DNA from 3 places in the Streptomyces sp. NPDC054842 genome. Region 3 is predicted to be linked to each of the others. Evidence: riboswitches for the same ligand, from Rfam matches in the RefSeq annotation. Region 3 holds a riboswitch; each other region holds the start of a gene.

Region 1 (9,237 bases), on a different contig from region 3:
CAGGGGATGGTCTACGTCGCCCACCGGCACCGCGGTGTACCGCTCGGCCGGCGCTTCATCGGCCGCGACCTCGACTTCGAGATCACCGACCCCGCCGTCCTGCGGGTCGAGGGCGTACCGCTCTCGGTGTTCCTGGTGGGCGAGTGGACCTGGGACGGCGACGACGCTCGGGGCAGGACCGGAGCCCGGATGGACTTCCGGCTCGTCGTCGGCGGCCGCGAGTGCGGCTGGGGCGCCATCAGCATGCTGATGGTGGACGAACGGCGCTACCGCCTGCTGCGCCGGCTGGGCGGCGGCGCCGCGGACGCGCCGGCCACCTCACCGGCGCCGACGGCCGCCTCCGTGGCGCCGCGCACGCCCCCGCACCGGGTGGGGCGGCTGCGCTGGCGGGACTGCGTCCTGGAGGAGACCGCGACGCCCGACGAGTGGCGGTTGCGTGTGGACCGCGACCACGCGGTGCTCTTCGATCACCCCACCGACCACATCCCGATGATGGTGATGCTGGAGGGCTTCCGCCAGCTCGGCCACCTCAAGGTGCACGAGGCGTGCGACGGCCCGTTCGCCGACCTGTCGTTCGCGCTGGCCCGGACCACGGTGCAGTGCCTGGCCTTCGGCGAGTTGGACCGGCCCACCCGGCTGGTGGTCGATGAGTGCGGGTCGGGCGCCCGTCCGCAGGAAACGTTTCAGCTGTCCGTCTCGGCGGTCCAGGGCGACACCGTACTGGCCCGCGCGCGGACCGCCTGGGCCTGCGTGGGCACCCGCCCGGCGGCGACCGTCCCGGCCTCCTGGTAGTGGCGGCCCACCGGCCCGGACCCGGGGCCGCACGGTCGTGGGGGCTCAGGCCGACGCGCGTGTCCCCATCGCGCGCGTCAGCACGCCCCACATCGCGGCGACGCTGGGTCCGGGCCGGTCCGGGCCCGCGCAGGCGCCGGTCCACAGCGCGGTGCAGAACGCCGCGACGATGAGATCGGCCAGGACGTCGGCCGACGGTGCTCCGTCCCAGTGCCGTCCCCGCTGCACCTCGCCCACGAGTTCGAGCGCGATGCCATGGGTGTCGCTCAGGAGAGGAGCCACCGTGTCGGCCGCCCGAGCCGCCTCCACCTCCAGCCGCAGGGCCGCCTGTGCCCTGTGGTCGGTCTCGAAGAGTCTGCCGAGTCCGAGCACCAGGGCCTCCAGCCGGCTCGTGGCCGGCTCGGGCGAGGTCCTGGCCTCGTCCAGCAGCGTCCGCACGCTCCGGGACAGGTGTTCCGTCAGCGCGGCGGCCAGCTTCTCCTTGCTGGAGAAGTGCCCGTACAGGGCCCCCTTGGTCAACCCGATCCGGTCGGCGATGCGCTGCAGGTTCGCGTTCACGTAGCCGTAGCGTGCGAACTCGTACGCGGCGGCATCGAGGACGCGATCGTGCGTCCGTAGGGCACGCGCCTGCTTGACCACGCTGATCACCTCCTTCACCCCGGCCCGGTGGTGAAGGACCGGCCGAGAAAAATTCGTTCCCGAACGAATTCTAGTCGTGGAGTAAAGGAGAGCGATAGGTGAACCGGCGTCAAATCTTCACAGGCCAGGGGGCACAGGGTGGCGCGCCGCGGGCGCGCGGACAGCTGACGGGCGCCGTGGCCTCCGCCGCTGCACACGCGTCGGCGGCCGACGCCACCGGCAGGCTGTCCGCGGAGACCGTCGCGCTGCTGACCCGCGCCGGCTTCGCCCGTCACTTCGTGCCCGGGGTCTGGCACGGTACCGAGGGAACCTTCAGCGACCTCCTCGCCGAGGTGGCGGCGGTCGGCGAGGGATGTGCGTCCGCCGCGTGGTGCGCCGCCTTGTGGGCGACCCACGGCAGATACGCAGCCCACCTGCCCCTCGAAGGGCAGCTCGACCTGTGGGGCCGATCGCCCGACGTGCGGATCGCCGCCGGACTGCGGCCCTCCGGCTCGGCCGCCCGCTGCTCCGGAGGCTGGCTGCTCAGCGGCACCTGGGAGTGCGTCAGCGGGGTCGCCGACGCGGACTGGCTGCTCCTCGCGGCCCCCGAACCGGACGAACCGCAGTTACCCGGAGGCCGGTGCCGGCTCTTCGCCGTCCCCGCCACCGAGATCCACGTACGGGACACGTGGCGCAGCACCGGAATGCGCGGCACCGGCAGCCACACCGCGGTCCTCGACGGCCCGGTGGTGGTCCCCGACCACCGCACCTGCTCGCTGTCGGACGTGCTGGCGGGCTCTCCCGGGCCCGGACGGTCCCGCTGTCACACCGCCCCGGCGCACCTGGGGACGGGACTGCTGCTGTGCGCGCCCGCCCTCGGGGCGGCCCGCCACGCCCTGCGGGAGTGGACCGCGTGGGCCGCGCGCAGAGGAGCCCTCCGACCCTCGGAGCGCGCCACGCTCCAGCTGACGCTGGCGCAGTCGGCCGACGACATCGAGGCCGCCGAACTGCTGCTCGGGGACGCGGCGCTGCGGGCCGACTCGGGCACCCGCGCCGAACGGGACGTGGCCCGCAACCGCCGGGTCGCGGCGGCCGCCGCACAGCACCTGGTCAACGCCGTCGAGCGACTGTTCCGCGCGGCCGGAACCCACGCATGCGGCGGCTCCGGGCCGCTCGAGCGCACCTGGCGCGACGTCCACGTGCTGGCCGCGCACCAGGCCGTGCGCCGGGAGACCGCGGCGGCCTTCTACGCCGACTCCGTGTTCGCCGACTTCGAAGACCGTCCCGGGCAGGCGGCCGAACTGCCGGTGGCCTGCCCGGCGGCCGCGCCCCGGCTCATGGCGCACTCCGCGCCGACGGAGGTGGTCGCCGGTGTCCACTGACATCCGCAGCGCGCGCCCCCGGTCCCCGCTGCCCGCGACGCCGCCTCCCCGCCCCACACCCTCCCGGCCCGCTGCGCCGGCGCGCCCCGAAGGCCCCCGCCGGCTGGTGTTCTTCGACGTGGACGAGACGCTGATCGGCCGCAAGAGCGGCCCGGACTTCCTCCGCGACCACTTCGCGCGGATACACGGCGCGGACGGAGCGCGCCGGGCCGCCGAACTGCTCGGCGAACTGGCCGGTCTGCCCCGCGCAGAGGCCAACCGCCGTTTCCACCGCGCCTTCCGGGGCTGCCCGGCCGCGGAGGCCGAGGCCGCGGCCCGCCGGTGGTACCAGGAGCACAGCCGGGCCGACGGCTTCTATCTCCCCACCACACTGGCCGCGCTGCGCCGGCACCGGGCCGAGGGCGCGTCCGTCGCCCTGGTCTCCGGCACCTTCCCGCCGCTGCTGGCCGTCATCGCCGAGGCGGTCGGAGCGCAGTTCGTCCTCGGCGCGAGACTCGAACGCTGCGGGCCGCTGCTCACCGGCGAACTGATCGGCCCCCCGGCCATCGGCGAGGGCAAACGCACCCTGGTGCGCCGGCTCCTCGCCCGCCACCCCGACATCGACCCGGCCGACTGCTGGGCCTACGGCGACCATCCCTCCGACCTGCCCATGCTGCACTGCGTGGGGCACGCGGTGATGGTCGCCCCGGACGGGACCCACACCACCGTGCCACCGCACGCCGCCGGCACCGACGGAGGCGGGTGACCGCGGCGGACCGCCGGCCGGGGTCTCAGCTGCCTGGCCGCGGGGATCGGGGCGGTGCGGCGGGGCGGTGCCGGCGCCGCCCCTGAGGTGATCGGGCCGGGACACGTACGGCAGCCGATGAAGATCACCGCGACCCGCCCGGGAACAGGTGCTCGGCGTCGCGGTGGTCAGGAACGTCACGTGGCCCCTTCGACCGACTCGGCCGCGTCGGATGACGCTCGGAGAGGCTCGGAAAGGCTCCTCTGCGCGCGGCGCTGGTTCGATTCAGCCCTGATGATGCATCAGATTAGCCGGAATGCCTGTGCGTGGTCGGGCTGTTGGGCGGCTATGAGGTGCCCGACGCGTGTTGGGACAGGACCTACGCGTATGGGTGCTGATCGGCCTCAGGATCGGCAGCGACCGAAAGAATCAGCAGGGCAATGGCCTGGAGGCCGGGTGAAGTCGGTGGGCGGACGAGAATTCTGAGGGTGCGGACAGTGATCAGTCGTAGGTCGGTACGCCGGGGGCTCCTTGCAGTGGTTGTGGTCGGCTCGTTGGTTCTCGGGGCCACTGGTTGTGGGGGAGACGGAGAGGCGGACGGAACTCCGAAGACTCCGAAGGACTACAAGGTCCAGTTCGCTTGCCGGAGCGCCGAGTTGTCCGACTCGTCGCGGTTGGCTCGTATCCGCATCGGTGCGGAGCACTGGGGGATGCCGAGGGAACCCGAGGGCGACATCGAGGCGTTGAAGGACGCCTACGCGACTGTGGCTCACTCCGTCTCGCTCGCCATGGCCAGGGAGCTGCGCTGCGAGAGGGACGGTGGGCTTCCCGGGCGGCCCGTACTGGATCCCGCGTAGCGGCTGACGTACCCGGGCTACCCGGTGCTGACCTGCCCGGTACGGCCGACCGGCTGCGGGTCTGCGTGCGTCAGTGGCGGAGGCCGTACGGGTCGTCGATGAGTTCGAAGACCGGTTCGCCGCGGACCGGGTCCTCGGCGACGGTGAGGCGGACGCGGCCGCCCGGGTGGATCGCGATGAACGGCCCCTTCACGCGTCCGCGGACGGTGAAGCCCTCGGCCATCTCGATGAGGGAGACGTTGCGCGCGGCCGGGGTGTTGCGGCGGACGACGGTCGTGCGACGCACGATGCCGGTGCCCTGGCTGCGTTCGGTGCGCAGGTCGCTCGACGCGCAGACCGGGCACAGCAGCCGGTGGAACATGGTCGTCCCGCACCAGCGACAGCGCTGGAAGGCGAGGCGCTCCTCGCTCGGCTTGCCGGCCCAGGCGGGGGCGCCGCTCTCGACGGGGGCGGTGGCGTTGCTCTCCGGGACGTCGGCGTCCAGCACGTCCGCCGCGATCCCGATTCCCGGGTGGAACACGATGTCATCTCCCTGCGCTCGGCCGGAATCTGATGTGCTCGGATCGCCGTGCACGCGCCACAGAGTATGGCACTCAGTGCCAGCCGTAAAGGCACTGCGTACCCTCAATCGGTCCAGACGGACTCGATCTCCTTGACCACCCGCCACATGGGGACACCGCGCCGGGCCACCAGGACCACCACGTCCTCGCCCTTCTCCGTGCGAGCCGCCGGGCCGTCCGTGCCGAACGTCCGCCGCACGTAGTCCAGGGCCCGGTCGACATGGGCGTCGGCGTCCCCTTCGCCGTCGGCGCGCAGCCAGGAGCGCAGGGCGTTGTTGTGAGCCGCGACCACGGCGGCGGCGATCACGTCCGCGTGCAGGTGGCCGTCACTCCGGCCCGCGAGACGGACCCGCAGATGGTCGGCCAGGGCACGCTCGTACCGCCACACCACGGAGAGCTCGTACGCCCGCAGTCCCGGCACCCGCTTGGTCAGCCGGTAACGCTGCACGGAGAACGTCGGGTTCTCCGCGTACATCCGCAGGACGAGCCGGGCCGCGTCGCAGACCTGCCCGACGGGGTCCTCCGTCGGCGGGCCGGACGTCAGGAACTCGGTCATCTCCGCGAGGCAGCGCTCATGGTCCGGGAAGACCACGTCCTCCTTCGACGGGAAGTACCGGAAGAACGACCGCCGTCCGACCCCGGCCAGCGCCACGATGTCGTCGACCGTCGTCTGCTCGTAACCCCGCTCCAGGAACAGCCGGAACGCGGCCGCGACCAGGGCGTCACGCATCGGCGGCTTCGGCGTCCCCGCCCCGGCCGACGGACCCCCGCGGGATGTCTCGCTCATGCGGCGAAACTAGCACCGGGGAGGACGGAGTGACACTCAGTGCCTGGTGAGGAGGGGACTGAGTGTCATGAGTGATCCAGCTGCGGGTCGCCCCCTGTGTCGGTAGGGCTTCGGTGCTCACCCGGCGCCCCGGCCCCCTGCGTGCGCTCCGTGGGCCGCGGCCCGTCTCAGCCGCCGTCGGCCGGCCGGACCGCCCAGCGCTGCTCGACCCTGGCCAGTCGCCAGTACGCCAGCGCGGCGGCCCAGACGACCACGAAGAGGCCGACGATGATGAAACCCACGTTGTCGAGGTCGAGGTCCGCGATCCAGCCGGTGACCGCGTCCCGCAGATCGAGCTTGTCGTGCAGGACACCGACCAGCTCGATCGTGCCGATAAGGAACGCCACCGCGATCGACAGACCCGTGATGGTGAGGTTGTAGAACACCTTGCGCACGGGGTTCGAGAACGCCCACTGGTAGGCGAAGTTCATGAACGTGCCGTCCAGCGTGTCGAACAGACTCATGCCCGCCGCGAACAGCAGCGGCAGGCACAGGATCGCGTACCACGGCAGCCCGGCCGCGGCCCCGCTGCCCGCCATCACCATCAGCGTCACCTCGGTCGCCGTGTCGAAGCCGAGGCCGAACAGGAAGCCCAGCGGGAACATCTGCCCGGGGCGGCTGATGGACTTGGTGAACCGGCCGAGGATCCGGTTCATGAACCCCCTTGAATCTAGGTGCATTTCGAGCTGCCGCTCGTCGTAGGTTCCCTCCCGCATCGCCCGGAAGACCCGCAGAATGCCCATCAGCGCAACGAGGTTGAGCGCCGCGATGAGGTACAGGAACATGCCGGAGACGGTCGTACCCATGACGCCCAGCACCTGGTGCGTGCGGGAGCCCTCGTTCATGATGCGCCCGGCGAGCTGGGTGCCGCCCGCGATCAGCGCGGCCAGGACGACCACCACGCTGGAGTGGCCGAGCGCGAACCAGAACCCCACGGACACCGGCCTCTTGCCGTCAGCCATCAGCTTGCGCGTGGTGTTGTCGATGGCCGCTATGTGGTCGGCGTCGAAGGCGTGCCGCATACCCAGGGTGTACGCGGTGACGCCGAGGCCGATGCCGAAGGCCTTGGAGCCGACCTCGTAGTGCGCCGGCACGACCAGCAGGAACAGCACACCGAACGCGACGACGTGCAGGGCGGCGATCACCGCCAGCAGACCGGCGGTGCGGACGGTGTCCTCGCGCCGCCACTGGAAAACGGCGGGCCCCGTGGGCCCGGTGGGCAGGGTCATGCGGTCACGCTCCAGCACCTCGTGGATCACTTCGTGAGATGCCGTGGCCGGTCTCCTGGCTTGCGGGTACCTCCCGCTGAGCCGAAGCCCGGCGTGGTGGAGGGTCGACGCGCCCGTCCCTGCCTTCCCGGCCGTCCGGCCAGTGGCGCCGCCCTGAGGCGGCACGGGACGAGAACTCCCCGATCACAGTGGCGAGGGCCGCTCCGGACTGAGCCCCTGAAAGGCTGTCACCGGTCTTCCCGAACACCACGGCCCGCCAACCTTAGGTGCCGCCCGTGAACGGCTGCAAGCCTGCACAGTTGCGCAGGTATCCAAGATCACACAGCGCCGCCTGGAAGAATGCCGCCATGCATCTCGTCCCCGCCGACCGTGCCGGCCGGCGCACCATCGACGGCCACCGGGTCTGCGACGCCGTGGCCGCCATCGGCGAACCCACCGCCGTACGCGCGTGGGCCGACCGCTTCTCGCTGCTCGCCGACCCCGGCCGGCTGGCGCTCCTATTGGCGCTGCACCGGGCCGGCCCTCTCGCCGTCTCCGACCTCGCCGTCGCCACGGGCATGAACGACCCGGCCGTCTCCCAGGCGTTGCGGCTGCTGCGTACGGCTGAGGTCGTCACCGGCGAGAGGCAGGGACGCGTCGTGCGCTACCGGCTGGTCGACGCCGCGACCGCCGCACTGCTGGAGCACTGCGCCACGCGGCTCGCCTAATTCCGGCCGAGCCGCGCCGCGGTTACCGGTAGTTACGGCAGTTCGGCGGCCCTTCCCGGTGTTTCGCGGCCGCTCAAAGCCCATCTCCGGCAAGGAGAGCCGTCGCGTACCGTGTCGCTGTTCGGCCGAACGGGTGACCATGCGTAAGAATTGCCCGGTGCCGACAACCATGGCGAGCCAGGGCGGGGATGGCCAGTGAACAGCCACGACGTCACCGATGAACAGTGGGAAGGGCTCGCCCAGGTCGTTCCGTTGCGCGGCCGGGACGCCTGGCCGTCGGCCGTCGGCCACCGGTCGATACCCGAGGCGGCGACCGAGACCCGGCGCCGCTTCGTCGTGCTGCGGGTCAACGTGTTCGCGGACGCCCGGGAGGTCGCCGAGACACTCATGGCGGGCATCCCCGTCCTGCTCGATCTGACGGGCGCCGAGACCGATGTCGCCAAGCGGGTTCTGGACTTCAGCACGGGCGTCGTCTTCGGCCTGGCGAGCGGGATGCACCGGGTCGACCGCAACGTGTTCCTGCTGACACCGCCGGGCACCGAGGTGCAGGGGCTGATGGAGGGGGCCGGGGTCCCGGGGCTGTGACGTGGCCGTACCGGCGCTGCCGGGTGCTCGCCGTGGCCATGCGGGGGCGGCCGGACTCGGCGGGCGCGGCGGGGCGCCCTCCGCGAGCAGGTGCGAGCGGGTACGAGCAGGTGCGTCACCGGGCCCGTGATCAACGAGCGTGATCCCTCGAACGAAGGAAGGTCGCCCGGGTGGAACGGTTCGCCTCCCGGCGGAGTCCTACCGTCCGGATATGACCGTGCCGCCTTTGCCTCCCCTTCAATCAATTGAGCCCGTTGAGCCCGTTGAGTCCCTTCAGTCCGTTCAATCGCTTCGGGCTGTTCACTCCGTTTCGTCCGCTTCCTCTGCTTCGTGTGTGCCGTCCGCTCCATCTGCTCAACCCGATCGGGCGGTTCAGTGCGCTGAGTCCGTCTCTTCTGACGGGTACCGCCTGGATGCCGGGGGGCGTTCGGGCGAGTTCGTCGGCCCGGAGCCGGGCGGGCGGGATCTGCCTTCCAAGCCGGCCGCGCAGGAGCGGGTGCCCGAACCCCGGGTGGCGGGGACCGCTCCTCGTGAGGTGGCGAAAACGGTTGCAGTCGGCGCCGGTTCGGCCGCGCCGAGTCCTGCGCAGTCCCGGCCGGAGCGGCCGAGCGTCACCCACTTGCGGCTCTCCGCCTTCGCCGGGCACCGCGCCGCCGACTTCGCGCTGGGACGGCTGACCCTCTTCACGGGCCCCAGCGGCAGCGGCAAGTCCAACGCGTTACGGGCGTACGAGGCGCTCGCACGGCTCGGGGGAGGGGCCGAGCTGTGCGAGGTGTTCCCCGATCCGGCCGCCTGCGTACCCGAGGGGGCTCGCCCGGACGCCCAACGGCGGCGCGGATTCCGTATCGGCTGCACGGCCGACGGCCCCGAAGGACCCGTCCGGCTCGACCTCGCCGTACAGGCCGAACCCGAACTGCGCATCGTGGGCGAACGGTTGACCGCCGGCGGACTTGTCCT
Region 2 (9,237 bases), on a different contig from region 3:
TCAAGGGACGGCTGGCCCGCCACGGCCGCACCCACGACCAGCTGCTGATCCTGCCCGCCGCGACCTTCGTCCTCGGCGACACGGACGCCGAGGCGGAGGAGACCGCCCACGAGGTGCGCCGCCTCCAGGTCAGCGGAGCGACCGCGATCAAGCACCTGGAGTTCGTCTGGAACCGCGACCTGTCCGGCTACGACCCCGACGGCCCGCTGCCCGACATCGACCCCGACCCCGGCGAGCACACCGTCGCCCGGGGCCGCGCCCAGGTCCGGATGTACCGCGACCCCCTCGCCACCGCCAGGGAGTGGCGGGAGCTCGCCGCCGCCAACAAGTGGTCCATTCGCGACCTCGTCATCGAGACCGGCAACCGGCAGACCTTCATCGGCTCCCCGGCCACGGTCGCCGCGTCCATCGACTCCCTGGTCCAGGCGGACGCCGCCGACGGATTCATCCTCGTCCCGCACCTCACGCCCGGCGGTCTCGACCCCTTCGCCGACCGCGTCGTGCCCCTCCTCCAGGAACGCGGCGTCTTCCGGCACGACTACACGGGCACGACCCTGCGCGACCACCTCGGCCTGGCCGAGCCCACCGCCCGGCGCGCCGACACGGAGGCGCACCGCGTGGCGTCCTGACACGGAGAAGGCCGCCGCTCCGGGGTCCCTCGTCCGGACCGGGTCGGCCGGCCGTGACCGACATGTCGTCGGCCGGCCGACCCGATGCGAACGACGGGCCCTGGAGCGTGTCTCCTTGATCTGCTCGTCGGTTGATCGGATGTGTCCGTCCGGTTCATGATCACTGATGCGATGTGGGATCGGATCGAGCCGTTGATGCCGGCTGATCCGGTCCGTGGTCGGCGATGGGCCGACCATCGTCGGACCTTGGAGGTCATCGCGTGGAAGTACCGCACCGGCTGGCCTACCAGGCCGCACTGCACCTCGCTGCAATTCTCATGTGGACACGACCCGGACCAAGGCCGGAGCCTAGGTCAGTGGCCGCCCGCCAAGGCCAGTCCGGTTGACGCCCCGAGGTGAGAACGTCATTGGTCCTATCCATCCCTGGCGGACGAGGGCGATCTGGGAGGGCAGCGGTGACACCGGGTCGAGTGCTCTCCCGCGCGTCCAGTTCTCGAACAGCCCCTCAGTCGTTTCGACGGCGGACACCACCATGGTCACCTTCAGGTCTCCGCCGCTCCAGGTGTTCCACAGCGCCCAGCCCTCCGGCCTGGGGTCGACGCCGATCCGTGCGCATACCTCCTCGTACGCGTCCTCCACCCCGGCCGGCATGACCCCGGGCTTCAACACCGAGGCTCCGACGAGGCGAACCCGAGACCGGTCCTCGTCCAGGCAGCCATCACTCTCGAAGTGGTAGTGGCGCAGAGCCCGGGCAAGCTCGTTCACGCTGCGCTGAAGCGGTGTTGCTTCGTCCGGGTCAGCCTGGAACGAAAGCCATCCTTCGTTGGATGCCTCCACAGTGACGCGGTTGGCGAGCCGCTCGATCTCCCGGAGATAGTCCAGGTCACTGAGTTCGGGTGAGGTCATGGCCTGAAGTTTCGCACCATGCCGCCGACGCCGACACAGGTTATCGATCTGGCATGCAGCCCCTTCGCGCCACCCTTCCAAGAGACGGGCCCTAGTCCAGCAATTCCCGGACCAGCGCGGCGACCTGCGCCACCTCGATGAGGAAACCGTCATGGCCGTACGGCGAGTCGACCGTGCGCAGAGCGTCCGCCGAGCCGATCCCGGCGGCCAACTCGGCCTGCTGGTACGGCGGATAGAGGCGGTCGGAGTCCACCGCGGCGACGAGGGTGCGGGCGGTCACCCGGCGGAGCGCGGCGCGCGTACCGCCGCGGCCCCGACCGACGTCGTGACTGTTCATGGCCTCGGCCAGCACGACATAGCTGCCCGCGTCGAAGCGCCGCACCAGCTTGGCGGCATGGTGGTCCAGATACGACTCGACCCGGTACCGGCCGCCGTGCCACGGGTCCTCCGCGTCCTGCGGAGCGCGCCCGAAGCGGGCCCGCAGCTCCGGCTCGCTGCGATAGGTGACGTGGGCGAGACGGCGCGCCAGGCCGAGCCCCGCGTGCGGACCGCCACCGGGCCCGGCGTCGTGGTAGTCGCCGCCGCGCCACAGCGGGTCGGCGCGCACGGCGTGGACCTGGGCCGCGGCCCACGCGATCTGCTCGGCGCCCGCCGCGGCGGTGGTCGCCAGCAGGAGGAGCGCCGCCGAACGCTCCGGGTACGACACGGCCCACTCCAGGGCACGCATCCCGCCCATCGAGCCGCCGACCACCAGCGCCCACCTGCCGATGCCCAGCGCGTCCGCCAATCCGGCTTCGGCGGCCACCTGGTCACGCTGTGTCAGGAACGGGAAGGAACCGCCCCAGCGCCGTCCGTCGGGCCGCCGGGAGGACGGACCCGTACTGCCCTGGCAGCCGCCCAGCACGTTCGGGGCGACGACGAACCAGCGGTCCGTGTCGAGTGCCCGGCCGGGGCCCACGAGCCCGTCCCACCAGCCCGGCGTCGGATGGCCGGGCCCGGCGGGACCGGCCACGTGGCTGTCGCCGGTGAGCGCGTGCAGCACCAGCACCGCGTTGGACCGGTCCGGCGCGAGCCGCCCCCAGGTCTCGAACGCCAGGCGCACCCCGGGCAGTTCACCGCCCGCCTCCAGGAGCAGCGGCTTCTCCCGGACGTGCCAATGGCGCCGCCCGGGCGGGTCCCCCTCCCGCCAGGCACCCGAGGCCGGCGGGAGGGGGAGCGGCGACGTCGTCGGTACCGTGCTCAGGACGCGCCCTTCGCCGCCCGGAAACCGGCCTCCAGGTCCGCCTTCAGGTCCGCCAGGTTCTCGATGCCGACCGACAGGCGCACCAGCCCCGGCGCGGTCCCGGTGGCGCGCAGGCCCTCCTCGTCGAGCTGGCTGTGCGTCGTGGACGCCGGATGGATGATGAGGCTGCGTACGTCACCGATGTTGGCGAGGTGGCTGAACAGCTCGACCGCGTCCACGAACCGCTTCCCGGCCTCGACACCGTCCCGCAGCTCGAAGGCCAGCACCGCGCCCGCGCCGCGCGGCAGGTACCGCCGGGCGGCCTCGTGCCACCGGTTGGACGCGAGCCCCGGATAGTGGACGGCCGCCACCTCGTCGCGCTGTTCCAGCCATTCGGCCAGGGCCTGGGCGTTGCCCGAGTGCCGCTCGATGCGCAGGCTGAGCGTCTCCACGCCCTGCAGGAGGAGGAACGCGGAGTGCGGGGACAGCGCGGGGCCGAGGTCGCGCAGCAGCTGCACCCGCAGCTTGACCGCGAAGGCCCCGGGTCCGAGCGCGGGCCAGTACCGCAGCCCGTGGTAGCTGGGGTCGGGCTCGCTGAAGTCGGGGAAGCGGTCGGCGTGCGCGCCGAAGTCGAAGGTGCCGCCGTCCACGACGACACCGGCGATGGTGGTTCCGTGCCCGCCGAGGAACTTGGTCGCCGAGTGGACGACGACGTCGGCGCCGTGTTCGATCGGCCGCAGAAGGTACGGCGTGGGCACGGTGTTGTCCACGATCAGCGGGAGGCCCGCCGCGTGGGCGACGTCCGCGACCGCCCGGACGTCGAGGACGTTGCCGCGCGGATTGCCCAGGGTCTCCGCGAACAGCGCCTTGGTGGTGGGCCGGATCGCCGCTCGCTACGCCTCGGCGTCGTCCGGGTCGTCGACGAAGGACACCTCGATGCCGAACTTCGGCAGGGTGTGACGGAACAGGTTGTACGTGCCGCCGTACAGGGACGTGCTGGAGACGATGTGGTCGCCGGCGCTCGCCACGGTCAGGATCGCCAGGGTCTCCGCCGCCTGCCCGGAGGCCAGGGCCACGGCGGCGACACCGCCCTCCAGCGCGGCGACGCGCTGCTCGAAGACGTCCTGCGTGGGGTTGTGGATGCGCGTGTAGATGTTGCCGGGCTCGGCGAGGGAGAACAGGTCGGCGGCGTGCCGGGTGTCGCGGAAGACGAACGAGCTGGTCTGGTAGATCGGCACCGCCCGCGCCCCGGTCGTCGGGTCCGGCACGGCGCCGGCGTGGACCTGCTTGGTCTCGAACGACCAGGCCGGGGTGCCGGGCCGGGCCGGTTCCTCCTCGGGGGTGTGACCTGCGGTGACGGAGTCGATCGGCTGGCTCATGGTTCTCCCTTGTGCGTGCGCGAGGGCGCGTGGGACGGGTCCGGGGCGGGTGAGGGCAGCGCACGGCGGCGCCCGTCAGGGACGCGCCACGAGTGCGGGGAGGACGGGAGCGGACACGGCTTCGGGCGCCGGCTCCCGGGCGGGCTCAGGCGGCGCCGGGACAGGCGGTGGTGGTGACGCGCGCGTGGTCGACGTACCGGCGGGTCACGAGCACGGTCACGCGGCCCGGGCGCGGGCGCGGGGGAGCGGTCGGCCGCGCGGCGGTGAGGGGAGCGGACGGCCGGGGCGGGGGCGCGGCGGTCCCGGCGCGCTCAGACGACATCGGCGCCGCCGCCGGGGCGCGGTGTGAGGACCTTGCTGAAGCACACGCTGAACGGATTGCGGTCGTACGGCGCGTAGGGCGGCACCTGGTGCCAGCCCTCCCGCGCGTAGAGGGCCCGGGCCTCCGGCTGCAGGGCGCCCGTCTGGAGCCACAGCGGCTCGACGCCGAGCCGCCGCGCCGTGGACTCGACGGCGCCGAGGGCCGCCCTGGCCAGGCCGCGGCCGCGGTGGTCGCGGTGCACGAACACCCGCTTGACCTCGTACCGGTCAGGCAGCCTGCGCAGGGACGCGGTCGCCACCGGGACGTCGTCCGCGTAGCCGACCCAGGTGACGACGATCTCGTCCGCCGACGGCTGCGGCGCACGGACCCGCCGGTGCTCGACGGGGGCGTAGCGGGGGGCCAGTTCGGCGGACATCAGTTCGCGCAGCCCGACCGCCGCTGCGGCGTTCCAGCTCTCGGACTCCCACCTCGAAGTGGCGGACGGCAGGCTCATGGCGCTTCCTCGCGGGGACGGCACGGGGTGCGGACGCCCGTGGACCTGCATGGTCACCCCGGCCGAGGACGCGTGTCCTCCCCTTCGGCGCGATGTTCGCACGACGGAAACAGTGCGTTCGCAGAAGCGCGGCGCGAGCCGAGGGCCTGCCGTGACACGGCTCGCCGACACCCTCCCGGCCCCGGGGCACCCGCTCCCGTCCCGCCGCGTAGGCCGGCTCGCGGCAGGACGTGCCCGACCACCGGGGCACACCCGGTGGTCGGGCTCCCGGTGGCGGTGAGGCTGCGGCACTCACCCGGACGCCGCACGCGCGGCGCCGGGGCGCTCAGTGGGCGCCCGAGCCCCCGCTGCCGAAGGAGCCGCTGGAACCGCGGCTCCAGCGCTGCCGGGTCCGGTCCCGGCTCGCCCGCGAGGCGACGTTGCCGTGCGCCGCCAGTTCGTACGGCGTCAGTCGGCGGCTGCCGCGGGGCACCTCGTCCGGCTCGCGGTTCTCGCTGACCTCGAAGACCGGGCCGCTCTCGGGAAGTTTCGGTTGCTCCTCGGCCCGCGGCCGGTCGTTCTCCCTGCCGCGTATCCGGCTGTCCATCCACATCGCGCCGGCCAGCAGTGCCGCGACGGCCACTCCGATCACAAGCGGTGCGAAGCCGGCCAGCAGACCGCGCTCCGCCGCCAAGTCGATCCCTGGTGTGCTCATGGCGCATCCGTCCCTCGGGTGTACGTGGCGCGCGAGTACCCCCCGGCCCGGGGGCGAACCGGAATGAACCATTCCGGGCGGTCGGTCGCCGTCTCGGTGGCGGACCCGCGGGCGCCGCGTTTGACAAGGGGGACCGGGGCAACCCGGACCAGGTGACCTCAATGACATCTGAGCAGGAGCTCTTCCGGTTCCTGGAGGACCGTTTCGCCTGTGCGCAGTCGTGCACGGAGTGTGCACGGGCGTGCGCTCTGCGCGCGAGCCTCATGGAACCGGACGGGCCGAAGGAACAGGAACTCGTCCGCCGCAAGGGCATCATGTGCGCCGAGGTGTGCGACGCGACGTGCCGGATGCTGTCCGAGCAGGCGGGCCTGGACGAGGCGGGCATGCGGGTCCAGCTGGAGTGGTGCCGGGACGTCTGCCTGGAGTGCGCCGACGTCTTCGACGACCACCCCGGCGCGCAGGACAGCGCGAAGGCGTGCCGCGAGTGCGCCCAGGCGTGCACGGACTTCATGGCGACGCTCCGCTGAGACGGGGCTCTCCCCGTTCACCACTCCGGGCAGCACCTTCGGCGTCCCCGGCATGCCCGGCGTCGAACGGGGCCTGAGCGCGGTACGGGCCAGCGTCACGCGGTTCTCCGCGCCGAGCTGATCCCGGTTGCCGTCCGTGCCGGACCGATGTCGGTTGCCATCCGCGCCGAGCTGATGTGCAGTCCGGGCCCAGCCGAGCCGCGTCGCCGCCCGCGCCGAGCGTGCCAAGCCGCGCCGCGTCGCCCTCCGCGACGAGCGTGCCGCGCCGATCCCGGGTGCCGTCCGCGCCGAGGCAACCCCCGTCGCCGTCCGTGCCGACGGCGATCCCCGTCACCGTCCGGACCGACGGCGGACTCAGTCGGCGGCGTCGCCCGTGAGGGGGCGGCCGACCCGGACGTTCCAGCGGTCCGCGCGGCCACTGAGTTCCGTGGCGGTCAGCGGCGGTACGTCGATCCGCCAGAACGCCGTCTCCGGTACCCCGAGCGCCCTCACCACCGCCGCCCGTACGACCTCCGGCTCCACGACGGCCAGCACCCGCCCCGAGAGCAGCGCCGCCGCGCCCAGCCGTCCGGCGACCCGGTCGCAGAGGTCCCGCACGGACTCCCCGCCGTGCGGCGCGGACTCCGGGTCGGCCAGCCAGCGCACGACCGCGTCCGGCTCCCTCGCGCCCACCTCGTCCAGCGTCGCGCCGCGCCAGCGGCCCACGTCGAGACCGGCCAGCCCGGCCACCTCCACGGCGTCCAGCCCGAGCGCCCCCGCGGTGTCACGGCAGCGCGCGCTGGGGGAGACCCACCGCTCACCCCCCGACGGGAGCGTGCCGGCGGCGGCCCGGGCGAGCCGCAGACCGGCCTCCTCGGCCGGGCAGCCGTCGTCGAAGCGCGCCTCACGCAGGGCCCTGCTGGACGCCGCTGAGATCAAGGTCACTCGGGTCGTCATGGATCCGCTTTCGTGGTCGTGATGTCGCCGCTCCCGCACTCAATCCCCGCACCCGGCAGGCGAGTTGACGACCCGTCGGCACCGCGGGGCGCACACGGCCGGCCTCGTGCGCCCTTGGCCGGGCCTCCGCTTCGCGGTACGGTCTCGACGATATTGACGACGGTCCGGCGGAAGCCCGGTGAGAATCCGGCACGGTCGCGCCACTGTAAGCCAGGCAGGAGCCGCCCCCTCCAGGGGTGGTGAGCGCCCGGCAAGTCAGACCCGCAGCCGTCGTCCTGTGCACCACCACGATGGGACGCGAGTTCCCCAGGAGGTCCTGCCACATGGCGCAGTCCGTCGCTCAGCCGGCCGTCACGCCCACCGCCGTTCCCGCGAAGCTGCCGATCAGCGCGATCGCCCCCTGGGCGGTCTTCTTCGGCATCCTGATGCTGGTCCTGCTCTACTTCGTCGGCGCCGAACAGGGCGCCACCTCGCTCGTCTCCGGCGAAAACGTGCACGAGTGGGTGCACGACGCCCGCCACCTGCTCGGCTTCCCCTGCCACTGACGGCGACAGGGAAGCGTACGAGTCGATGAACTCGGCAACAGTGAGAAACCTGCTGGTGCGCGGCATGCTGGCGGGTCTCGCCGCCGGCGTGCTCGCCCTGGTCGTCGCGTACGCCCTCGGCGAGTCGCGGGTGGACGCCGCGATCGCCTACGAGGAGTCGCACGCGCACCATCACGAGCACGGCGTGGAGGCGGTGACCCGCACCATGCAGTCCACCGGTGGCCTGGCCACCGGCGTGCTCGTCTACGGTGTCGCCTTCGGCGGCATCGCGGCCCTCGCGTACTGCTTCGCCCTCGGCCGGATCGGCCGCTTCGGGCCGCGCGCGAGCGCGCTGCTCCTGTCGACGGCGGGGCTCGTCGCGGTGTACGTCGTGCCGTTCCTCAAGTACCCGGCGAATCCGCCGTCGGTGGGCGACGCCGACACCATCGGCAAGCGCACGACGCTGTACTTCCTGATGATCGTGCTCAGCGTGCTGCTCGCGGTCGCCACCGTGATCCTGGGCAAGCGCCTCGCGCCACGCCTGGGCAACTGGAACGCCACCCTGGCGGCGGGGGCGTTCTTCGTCGCCGCGGTGGGTCTGGCGTACGCGTTCCTGCCGTCGTTCGACGAGGTGCCGAAGGACTTCTCGGGCACCCTGCTCTGGCAGTTCCGGCTCGCGGCGCTGGCGATCCAGGTGACGCTGTGGACCTCCTTCGGGCTGGTCTTCGGCGAACTGGCCCACCGGCTGACGGTCAACGGGACGCCCCGGATGCCGGGGCAGGGCAAGGAGAAGGCGTCCGCCGCCCCGGCGGCTTCCGCGGCGCCCTGAGCGTGCGTGAACGACGGGCCCCGGGCGACCGGGGCCCGTTCGCTCGTACGGAGCGCCGCGTCCAGCCGGAGTCGTGCCGGTGCTCCGCGTGCGCGCGCCTCACCTCAGTCGTTCGAAGCCGTCCAGCATCGCGGTGAGGCCGGTCTCGAACCGTGCGGCGGGATTGTCGTCGGCGCCCTCCGCCTCGGGACGCGGAACCGTCAGGCCCAGCGCGTGCCCGACGGTGAACTCCCGCAGGCAGCGCGCGACACGGTCCGCCTGCGACGGGCCGAACCCCGCGGCCGTGAGGTGCCCGGTGAGCCGTGCGCACACGTCCGCCGCCGCTCGTGAGCGCACCGGGTGCGTCGCGAAGACCGCGACGGCGTTCGGGTGGTCGAGCAGGACGGCCCGCAGCCGCCCGCAGTACTGGCCGGCCACGGCCCGCCAGGACTCCTCCCAGGGCAGCGAGTCGAAGTCGGCCTCGGCGAAGAGCAGTTCTGCGACGCCGTCGAAAAGCGCGTCCTGGTCCTCGAAGTAGCGGTACGCGGCCATCGGGTCGACCCCGAGACCCGCGCCGAGCTTGCGCATCGAGAAGGCGCGCAGGCCGTTGACGTCGATCAGCGCCAGCGCCGCCGCGGCGATGCGGGAACGATTCAGCGCAGGTCTGGGAGGAGGAGTCGGGGGAGGGGCCGTCGGGCCGGTCCCCGCTTCGTGTCTGTGGGTCTTCATGAGGCGAGTCGGTCCAGGTTCGTGGTCGGGCCGCTTCCAGCACGGTCCGGAAACCGGTCGGTGGGCCG
Region 3 (9,237 bases):
CCGCCCTCGACGAGGTAGCGCAGCGCCTCCGCGACGACACCGGCCGGCACGGACGACTCCGCCATCAGCTCGGCGTCCGGCACGGACTCCCCGCCGAGCAGCACGGTCGGGATCCCGGAGGCCCGCAGCGCGGCGAGCCCGTCCTCCCAGGCCCGCTTGCCGCCCAGCAGCCGTACGACGGCGACGTCCGCGCCCGTCACCAGAGCGGGCAGCTCCTCGGCGACGTCGACCCGGTTCGGGTTGCCGATCCGGTACCCGGCGCCGGAGGCCCGGGCCGCCAGCAGATCCGTGTCGGCGGTCGACAACAACAACACTGTGCTCATGCGGGTGCTCCCGGTGGGATGAAAGGCAGTCCTGTCGGAGCGCCCGACTCGATGAGCCGCCACAGCGCGTCCGTGTCCGCGTGTTCCTCGATCAGATCGCCGAGCAGGTCCAGCTGCTCCTCGCGCAGGGTGGCGAACGACGTGCCGGCGGCCGGCACGAACCGGCGGCCCGCGGCGGCCGCCACCTCCCGCAGGAACGCCCGCCGGAACCCGTCCGACTCCAGCGAGCCGTGCCAGTGCGTGCCCCAGACGGCGCCGACCCGGCAGCCGTCCAGGAAGGGTTCGCCGCCGGTGACCTCGGCGACCCCGTGGTGGATCTCGTAGCCCTCGACGCGCTCGCCGAGCGCCTCGCCGACGGGCCGCGTGAGCGTCTTCTCCCGCGCGAACCGCACCCGCACGGGCAGCAGTCCGAGCCCGTCGACCCGGCCCGCCCGCGACTCGACGTCGTCCTCGATCCGCTCGCCCAGGGCCTGGAAGCCGCCGCAGATGCCGAGGACGGGCCGCCTTTCGGCGGCCCTCCTCGCGATCGCGTCCGCGAGACCGCGCTCCCGGAGCCACCGCAGGGCGTTCACCGTCCCCCGGGTGCCCGGTACGACGACGAGGTCCGCGTCGGCCAGCTCCTCCGCCCGGTCCACGAACCGCACGACGACGCCCGGTTCGGCGGCCAGGGCGTCGACGTCCGTGAAGTTGGACATCAGGGGGACCGCGCAGACGGCGACCCGCAGCACGTCCTCGCCGGCCGGCGGCGCCACGACGGACTCCCGGACGGTCCCGCGCAGGGACACCCTCAGTCCGTCCTCCTCGTCGATGCCGAGGCCGTGCCGGAACGGCAGGACGCCGTACGAGGGCCGGCCGGTGAGCCCGTGCAGCATCTCCAGGCCCGGCTCCAGCAGCGAGACGTCCCCGCGGAACTTGTTGACCAGGAACCCGGCGACGAGTTCCTGGTCCTCGCGGCTGAGCAGCGCCACCGTGCCGAAGAAGGACGCGAAGACGCCGCCGCGGTCGATGTCCCCGACCACCAGGACGGGCAGCCGCGCGTTGCGGGCGATGCCCATGTTCACGATGTCGGTGCGCCGCAGATTGATCTCGGCAGGACTGCCGGCCCCCTCACAGATCACCGCGTCATACGTGCCCCGCAACTCGGCCAGGCACTCCAGCACGGTGCCGAGCAACGCCTCCTGGCGGCCCCCGTGGTAGCCGCGCGCGCTCATCTCGCCGACCGGCCTGCCCATCAGCACGACCTGGCTGCTGCGGTCGCTGCCCGGCTTGAGCAGCACGGGGTTCATCAGCGCGGTCGGCTCGACGCGGGCGGCCTGCGCCTGCATGGCCTGCGCCCGCCCGATCTCCGCGCCCTCGCGCGTGACGAAGGAGTTGAGGGACATGTTCTGCGCCTTGAAGGGCGCCACCTTCACGCCCTGGCGCACCAGCCACCGGCAGATCCCGGCGGTCACGACGCTCTTGCCCGCGTCGGAGGTGGTTCCCGCGACCAGCAGCCCGCCGCTCATCGGCTCGCTCCCTTCGACAGCAGTCGTCCCGCGGCGCAGACGCCCAGCGCCAGCCAGCTCACCCGGCGCGAGAGGCGTACGGCCCGTTCGATGTCGCGCACCCCGACGGCCCGGCCGCCCCCGTTCAGCACGGGCCGGTGCTCGACCCTGCCGCCGTAGGAGAGGGTCCCGCCGAGCCGCACGCCCAGCGCCCCCGCGAACGAGGCCTCCACGGGACCGGCGTTGGGGCTCGGGTGGCGGACGGCGTCGGCGCGCCAGGCGCGGACCGCGCCGCGCGGGTCGCCGCCCGCGACGGCCGCGAGCACGGCGGTGAGCCGCGCCCCGGGCCAGCCGGCGACGTCGTCGAGGCGCGCGGAGGCCCAGCCGTAGCGGCGGTGGCGGGCCGACTTGTGCCCGACCATGGCGTCCAGGGTGTTGACGGCCCGGAAGGCGAGGAGTCCGGGCACTCCGGCGACGGCGCCCCAGACGAGGGCTCCCACCACGGCGTCGGAGGTGTTCTCGGCGACGGACTCGACCACGGCCCGGGCGATCCCGTCGGCGTCCAGGGCCTGCGGGTCCCGCCCGCAGAGGTGGGGCAGCCGCTCACGGGCGGCGTCGACGTCCCCGGCGGCCAGCGCGCCGCCGACGGCCCGGGCCTCGCGGCCGAGCGAGGTGCCGCCGACGACGGCCCAGGTGGCGGCGGCGGTCAGCGCGACGGAGGCGGCGGGGGAGGAGCGGACGGCGCGGGCCGCCAGCGCGGCGAGCCCGGCGGCGCCGCCCACGCAGACGGCGGTGTGCAGTGCGCCCCACCCGCGGTGGTCACGCCACAGCACCCGTTCCACGGTGCCCGCGGCCCGCCCGAAAGCGGCGACCGGGTGCCCGCGGCGGGGATCGCCGAGGAGCAGGTCGCCGAGGAGGCCGGCGGTGGCGCCGTACGCGAAGACGCGATCGGCACGCACGGCGTCAGCCCGCCGTGGGGTGAAGTAGAACCCTCGTACTCAACAGGACCCGCAACGGGCAGCCGCGCATGGCGATATGTCCTCACTCAGGGTGTCCACGCCCTGGTTCGAAGAGACCGGCGGGGAGAGTTCCTGGCTCCCGGGGGACTTCCTTCCCCGGTGACAGTGGCGGGACCGCGCCGGATTCACACCGGCTTCCTCTCCTGACGCCTCTTGGCTCCGGCAGTCCACCACGGGCTCAGAACAGCCGTCAACTTGCTGTTGACCTGCGGAGGGAGAGTGTGCGAAGGCCCACACGCACGTGGGGTGCGGGACGGTGATCCGTCCCGCACCCCACGTGAAGTGATGCCGGTCTTACCCGACTTGCGCCGGTTGTGTCCGCCGTCAGGCGACGATGAGGTAGATCCCGTACGCCACCGCCGCCGCGCAGGCGGCGAAGCAGGCGTACGCGGTGGTGACCGCGAGGGCCGCGGACCCGCCCTGCGCGCCGCCGGACTCCCGCTTGGAGAGGCCGACGATGCCGAGGGTGAAGAGGCCGACGAGGGCCACGGTGACCACGAGGCTGACTCCGAAGACGGAGCCGAGGGCTGCCCAGTCGATGTTCATGCTGTTCGTTCCTTAGACCGTGGCCGGGCGGGTGGGCTCGGTGGTGGGGCCGGAGTCCGGGGCCGGGATGGTGGCCGTCAGGCTCACCGGGCCGGCCGGCGGCGGGGTGACCGCGGCGATCGCGGTGGTGACGACACCCGCGGGCTCGGTGTCGGTCCCGTTGACGTTGTCCATGGTGACCGGCTGGCGGCGCGAGAGGGTCCAGATGACCGCGGCACCGGCCACGAGCAGCGTGCCCGTCGCGATGATGCCCCAGGTGCCCTGCTGGGTGAGGAACTCGGCGCCGGCGCCGACGAGGCCGGCGGCGGGCAGGGTCAGGCCCCAGGCGATGAACATGCGGGTCGCGGTCGACCAGCGGACGACGCCGCCCTTGCGGCCGAGGCCGGAGCCCATGACCGCGCCGGAGCAGGACTGGGTGGTGGAGAGCGAGAAGCCCAGGTGCGAGGAGGCCAGGATGACCGTGGCGGCGCTGGTCTGGGCGGCGAAGCCCTGCGGCGGCGCGAGGTCGGTGAGGCCCTTGCCCATGGTGCGGATGATGCGCCAGCCGCCGAGGTAGGTGCCGAGGGCGATGGCCATACCGGCCGAGACGATGACCCAGGTGGGAGGGTTGGAGCCCGGCGCGAGCACGCCGCCGGTGACCAGGGCGAGGGTGATGATGCCCATCGTCTTCTGCGCGTCGTTCGTGCCGTGGGCGAGCGAGACCAGGCCGGCGGAGGCGATCTGGCCGGCGCGGTAGCCCTTGGCGGTCGCCTTCTCGTCGGCGCGCTGGCCGATCCTGTACGTCAGGCGGGTGGCGAGCATCGCGGCGAGTCCGGCCACGACGGGCGCGGCGACCGCGGGGATGAGCACCTTGGTGACGACGGTCGAGCCGTTCACCGACGACCAGCCGGCCGACATGACCGCGGCGCCGATGAGGCCGCCGAAGAGTGCGTGGGAGGAGCTGGAGGGCAGACCCAGGAGCCAGGTCAGCAGATTCCACAGGATGGCGCCGACGAGCGCCGCGAATATGACCTCCGTGCGGATGCCTTCTTCGTTGATGATGCCGCCGGAGATCGTCTTGGCGACCTCCACGGAGAGGAAGGCGCCGACGAGGTTCAGCGCGGCGGACATCGCCACCGCCGTCTTGGGCTTCAGAGCGCCGGTCGAGATGGTCGTCGCCATCGCGTTGGCAGTGTCGTGGAAACCGTTCGTGAAATCGAACACGAGAGCGGTAACGATCACGATCCCGAGGAGAAGCGTGATGTGTTCCATTTACCCAGGCTTCTGTTGGACGTCAGTGGCAAGTGGAACGTAGGCAACCTGGGTGAACGGAAGATGAACTGGGGCGGGCGGAGCGGTGACCCGATCGGCATGCGGTCATTCCGCTTGTGTGCGAGTGGCGTGCGCCGGGCCCCGACAGAGGCGGAATTCCGGGCTCCGCTAGCCCCTCGCGAACGTCCGCAGACCGCTCGGGGAACCGTTGAAGAGATTCTGGTCACCCGGCAGGCGTCCGCCGTTGTCGTACTGCCAGAACGTCCAGTACGTCCACCCCGCCGGCAGCGGCCCCGCGTCAGCCGAGTCGTAGCGAGCGATCCACAGCGCGTGGTCCGCGGCGAAGGCGGGGCTGGCCCCGGTGCAGTCGTTCCACCAGTGCGTGGTCGTGTAGATCACCGGCCGGCGGCCCGTCGCCCGCTCGACGCCGTCGCTGAACGCCCGGATCCACTTCACCATCGCGGCCCTGCCCAGGCCGTAGCACTTCCTCCCGTACGGGTTGTACTCGATGTCGAGCGCGGGCGGCAGCGTCCAGCCGTCCGGCCGCCAGTCACCTCCGTTGCGCACGAAGAACGCTGCCTGCGCGCCGCCCGAGGACCTGTCCGGGAGGGCGAAGTGGTACGCGCCGCGCAGGAGGCCCGCCGCGCGCGAGCCGTCGTACTGGCGGCCGAAGTACGGGTTCCGGTAGCCGGTCGACTCGGTCGCCTTCACGTAGACGAACCGGGCACCCCGGGCCTTCGCGGCCGGCCAGTCGACGTTCTTCTGGTGCGAGGAGACGTCGTGCCCCCGCGGCTTGCCCGCCGCCGCCACCGGCGCCCCGGCCAGCGCGGCCCCACCGGCCACGAGCACGGCCACGGCGGCCGCGACGGCGCGGACCCGGCGACGGGACGGGTGGTGCACACGGGCCATGTTTTCCCCCACGGGACTGCGACACGCCACGACAAAACCCCCAGAGGCTACTGGAAAATCGACGCCCCTCTGACCATCCGTGTCCACCCCGTCACGACAGGTGATGGCGCCGGTCAACCGTCCGTCCGGGTGCACGCGTTCGGCACGGACACCCCTGCCGTCGGCAGCCGCAGGCGGACGCCCGGTCCTGGCAGGATCGCGTCATGGCTGAACAGCGGCGGGACCCCGGGGACGACCGGCCGGGCCGGGACGGGACTCCGGGCGGCGGAGGAGACGGGACCGGGCAGGGCCTGGGGGAGCGGCCGGGCGAGGGCCGGGGGAAGCGGCCCGACGAGGACCCGGGGGAGCGGCCGGGTGAGGGCCCGGGGGAGCGGCTCGGAACACAGGCGGGGAGGCGGTCTGCGGAGGACCCCGGGGAGCACGTCGCGGAGGACCCCGGAGAGCGGCTCGCGGAGGCGTGGAGCGAACTGGTGGCGACGGCCCGCCGCACCGTGGCCGACGGGCTGGTCGTCGGGACGTCGGGCAACGTCTCGGTGCGCGTCGGGGACACCGTCCTGGTCACGCCCTCGGGCGTGCCGTACGACCGGCTGACACCCGCGGACCTCGTCGCCGTCACCCTCGACGGCCGCCGGGTGCGCGGTGCGCTGCCGCCGACGAGCGAACTGCCGATGCATCTCGCCGTCTACCGCGCCACCGACGCGCGCGCCGTCGTGCACACCCACGCCGTCCACGCCACGGCCGTCTCGACGCTCGTCAGCGAGCTGCCGCTGATCCACTACATGTCCGGCGCGCTCGGCGGACCGGTCCGCGTCGCCCCGTACGCGACGTACGGCACCGAGGAACTGGCGGAGAACATGCTCCGGGCCCTCTCCGGCCGCTCGGCCTGCCTCCTGCGGAACCACGGCACCGTCGCCCATGGCGCCACCCTCGACCAGGCCTACGACCGCACGGCCCAGCTGGAGTGGATGTGCCGCGTCTGGCTCACCGCGTCCTCCGTCCCCGGCCTGACCCCGTCCCTGCTGACCTCCGCCCAGTTGGAGGAGGCGACCCGGCGACTGGCCCGCTACGGCCGCCCGCGCGAGGAGGACCGGGACCCGCGTCAGGGCTGACGCCCGCCCCGACGGGACGGGAAGGCCCCTGACGGCGGCCTCATGTTGGTCTCGTGGGGTCTCCCGGGGCCTTACGGGAGCCCGGCGTGACCTCGCGACGGCCTCGCGGTGACCCCCGTGGCTGCCTCGCGGCGGTCCCGGGAGACCTCCACGAGTTTCGTAGGGGTCTCCCGGGGGCCTCACAGGAGCCCAGCGTGTCCTCGCGACGGCCTCGCGGTGACTCCATGGCCACCTCGCGACGGCCCAAGGCGGCCTCCGCGACGGCTTCGCGGTGGCCCCGTGGCCACTCACGGCGGTGCCGGGCGGCCTCGCGGTGGCCCACGGCGACCTCACGGCGGGCCTGGGGCAGCCCGGGGGCCCGGAGCGGGAGGGCGCCCAGAGCGGCCCTGAAGTGGCCCCCGGCGGCCTGGGGCGGCCGCATGGTGGCCTTGCGGTGGCCTCACGGCGACGGCACGGCAACGAGGAGCGGACGCCGGGAGCGGAGGCCGCGCGCCCGGGCGATCACCCGCACCAGTCCGGCCCGCGGCCCGCGCCCGGGAAAACGCGAGGACCCGCCCGCTGGCCGACAGAGGGCTCCCCCGGGAGACTGGACCGGTGCGCACTGTCAAAGCGACGGCCGCCGCCGTCACCGTTGCCCTCGCCGCAGGCGCGGCCTCCGTAGCCGCCGGCCGGTACGCCAGCGATGCCGCGCTGAAGGCGCCACCGGGCCGTCCCCTCCCCACCGAACCCCGCCTCACCGTGCACTCCACGGCCGCCGGCCAGATCGCCCTCACCCGGGCCCTGGCCTCGCTGCGCCCGGGTACCTACGGACTCGGCGGCGACGGCTCCCACGCGGTCGTCGGCCCGGTCCTGGACGGTGCCCCGCACCCCGCGGACACGGTCGTACGCCGCCTGGAACGCGTCACCCACGGCACCATGGAACCCGGCGACAAGGTCTGGCTGACCCCGAACGTGTACGTGGGCGACCCGGCCGGCGCCCTCGGCCTGGAGCACGCCGACGTGGACGTGCCCGGCGAGCTCGGCGCCCTCCCGGCGTGGTTCCTGCCCGGCGCCCGCGAGACCTGGGTGATCACCGTGCACGGCCTGGGCACCACCCGCGAGCACCCGATGAACGTCATGCCGTTCCTCCAGCGCCAGCACCTGCCGGTGCTCGACCTCGCCTACCGGGGCGACCTCGGCGCACCCCGCTCGCAGGACGGGCTGAACCACCTCGGCGAGACCGAGTGGCGAGACCTGGACGCCGCCATCCGCTACGCGGTGCGCTACGGGGCCGAGAAGGTCGTCCTCCACGGCTGGTCGACCGGCGCCACCATGGCGCTGCACGCCGCCGCGCACTCCGCGCTGCGCGACCGCATCTCCGGGCTCGTCCTGGACTCGCCGGTGCTCAGCTGGGAGACGACGCTGCGCGCCCTGGCCTCGGCCCGCCGCACGCCCGCCGCGCTGCTGCCCCTCGCGGTGCGCGCCGCCCAGGGACGCACCAGCCCGCACGGCGACCGCATCCGTGAGGTCGTGGACCCGGCCCGGCTCACGGTCCCGACCCTGCTGGTGCACGGCCCCGACGACGTGATCGCGCCGTGGGGCCCCTCGCGCCGCCTCGCGGCGCTCCGCCCCGACCTCGTCACCCTGCACACCGTCCGGCACGCCCCGCACGGCGCCATGTGGAACGCCGACCCGGCCGGCTACGAGGAGACACTCCGCCGCTTCCTCACCCCGCTGATGTGACCCACCGGGGCGCCCGTCGTACGGCGGGCGCCCCGGCCCCTGCTTGAGGGGCGCCCCGGCATTTGTCGACGGGGCGCCCGGCGCCCCCAGCCAGGCTCGGCCCGCCCTCGCCGCCGGGCGTCCCGCCAACGCCGCCCAGGAGCCCGCCCCGGCAACCCCCCGGGATGCCACCACTCGCCCGCCAGGCGCCCCCGGGCTGGCTCGGGGCGCCAAGCGGGATGCCCCGGCATTCGCCCGCCAGGCGGCCGGCCCCCCCCCCCCGCCGGGGCCGGCGCGGCCTCTGGGGGGGGGGCGGGTGGGGGCCGGGCCCGCCGGGGCCGCGGGGGGGGGGGGCCCCGGGGCGCCCGACGCCGCCGCGCTCGTGCGGCAGGCCGGCTGAGGGAGCGGCCGCCCGCCGGGCCGGTACCGCCCGGCGGGCCCCGCACGCGCGCAGCAGCGGGGAGAGGTTCGACGCCGCTGGGCCGGGGACGCCGCTGTCGACATGGCGACACCGGCGTCGGCGATATCCGGAACGCCGGTGCCGACCGGGCCCGTCGGCGGCGCGGATTGCGTTGACTGTCACCTGCTCATGGGGTGCGTACGCATGTGTTCCCTCGTGAGGTCACGGGGCCTCGGCGATTCGTGCGTCACCGTCCAGGCGTGCACGGGACAGTGAATCGACGAGCATCTTGGCTCGACGGCTCCCTGAAGTGCACTTCTTGCATCTCGAAGCGTCACCGCCCAGCATGGTGACATGATGCACGCATTCCCTGGAGGTGCCCCGGCGCTCGATTTCGCGGGAACACTGCGCTACAGGCACCGCTCCGTACCTCGTGAAGACCTGAACTCGGCCGAAAGCCTCGGTGTCTGGTTCCGCGAGAGCGGCATCACCGAG

What was found. Region 3 has a riboswitch for cobalamin ahead of ACWGIS_RS30310 (cobalamin biosynthesis protein). Riboswitches for the same ligand answer to the same signal wherever they lie in the genome.
Region 1: another riboswitch for cobalamin. It lies ahead of ACWGIS_RS30700 (HoxN/HupN/NixA family nickel/cobalt transporter); the one in region 3 lies ahead of ACWGIS_RS30310 (cobalamin biosynthesis protein).
Region 2: another riboswitch for cobalamin. It lies ahead of ACWGIS_RS17985 (CbtB domain-containing protein); the one in region 3 lies ahead of ACWGIS_RS30310 (cobalamin biosynthesis protein).

The regions. Positions count from the first base shown of each region.
Region 1 is NZ_JBSGZN010000053.1:2,911-12,147, forward strand. It holds gene ACWGIS_RS30665 (ScbA/BarX family gamma-butyrolactone biosynthesis protein) at 1-792, shown strand, start outside; gene ACWGIS_RS30670 (TetR family transcriptional regulator) at 838-1,431, opposite strand; gene ACWGIS_RS30675 (acyl-CoA dehydrogenase family protein) at 1,530-2,792, shown strand; gene ACWGIS_RS30680 (HAD family hydrolase) at 2,782-3,537, shown strand; gene ACWGIS_RS30685 (hypothetical protein) at 4,227-4,373, shown strand; gene ACWGIS_RS30690 (Zn-ribbon domain-containing OB-fold protein) at 4,444-4,893, opposite strand; gene ACWGIS_RS30695 (TetR family transcriptional regulator) at 4,998-5,663, opposite strand; gene ACWGIS_RS30700 (HoxN/HupN/NixA family nickel/cobalt transporter) at 5,888-6,988, opposite strand; cobalamin riboswitch at 7,017-7,254, opposite strand; gene ACWGIS_RS30705 (ArsR/SmtB family transcription factor) at 7,336-7,695, shown strand; gene ACWGIS_RS30710 (cell division protein SepF) at 7,891-8,280, shown strand; gene ACWGIS_RS30715 (AAA family ATPase) at 8,816-9,237, shown strand, end outside.
Region 2 is NZ_JBSGZN010000020.1:75,297-84,533, forward strand. It holds gene ACWGIS_RS17940 (NtaA/DmoA family FMN-dependent monooxygenase) at 1-629, shown strand, start outside; partial or broken gene ACWGIS_RS17945 (transposase) at 771-926, shown strand; gene ACWGIS_RS17950 (hypothetical protein) at 978-1,535, opposite strand; gene metX (homoserine O-acetyltransferase MetX) at 1,627-2,778, opposite strand; partial or broken gene ACWGIS_RS17960 (bifunctional o-acetylhomoserine/o-acetylserine sulfhydrylase) at 2,775-4,136, opposite strand; gene ACWGIS_RS17965 (GNAT family N-acetyltransferase) at 4,448-4,951, opposite strand; gene ACWGIS_RS17970 (DUF6479 family protein) at 5,277-5,645, opposite strand; gene ACWGIS_RS17975 (four-helix bundle copper-binding protein) at 5,807-6,172, shown strand; gene ACWGIS_RS17980 (histidine phosphatase family protein) at 6,527-7,108, opposite strand; cobalamin riboswitch at 7,252-7,394, shown strand; gene ACWGIS_RS17985 (CbtB domain-containing protein) at 7,432-7,653, shown strand; gene ACWGIS_RS17990 (CbtA family protein) at 7,679-8,461, shown strand; gene ACWGIS_RS17995 (TetR/AcrR family transcriptional regulator C-terminal domain-containing protein) at 8,561-9,169, opposite strand.
Region 3 is NZ_JBSGZN010000051.1:37,779-47,015, forward strand. It holds gene cobN (cobaltochelatase subunit CobN) at 1-323, opposite strand, end outside; gene ACWGIS_RS30305 (cobyric acid synthase) at 320-1,828, opposite strand; gene ACWGIS_RS30310 (cobalamin biosynthesis protein) at 1,825-2,766, opposite strand; cobalamin riboswitch at 2,873-3,013, opposite strand; gene ACWGIS_RS30315 (hypothetical protein) at 3,151-3,372, opposite strand; gene ACWGIS_RS30320 (anion permease) at 3,385-4,623, opposite strand; gene ACWGIS_RS30325 (lysozyme) at 4,792-5,532, opposite strand; gene ACWGIS_RS30330 (class II aldolase/adducin family protein) at 5,736-6,641, shown strand; gene ACWGIS_RS30335 (alpha/beta hydrolase family protein) at 7,236-8,363, shown strand; gene ACWGIS_RS30340 (CGNR zinc finger domain-containing protein) at 9,097-9,237, shown strand, end outside.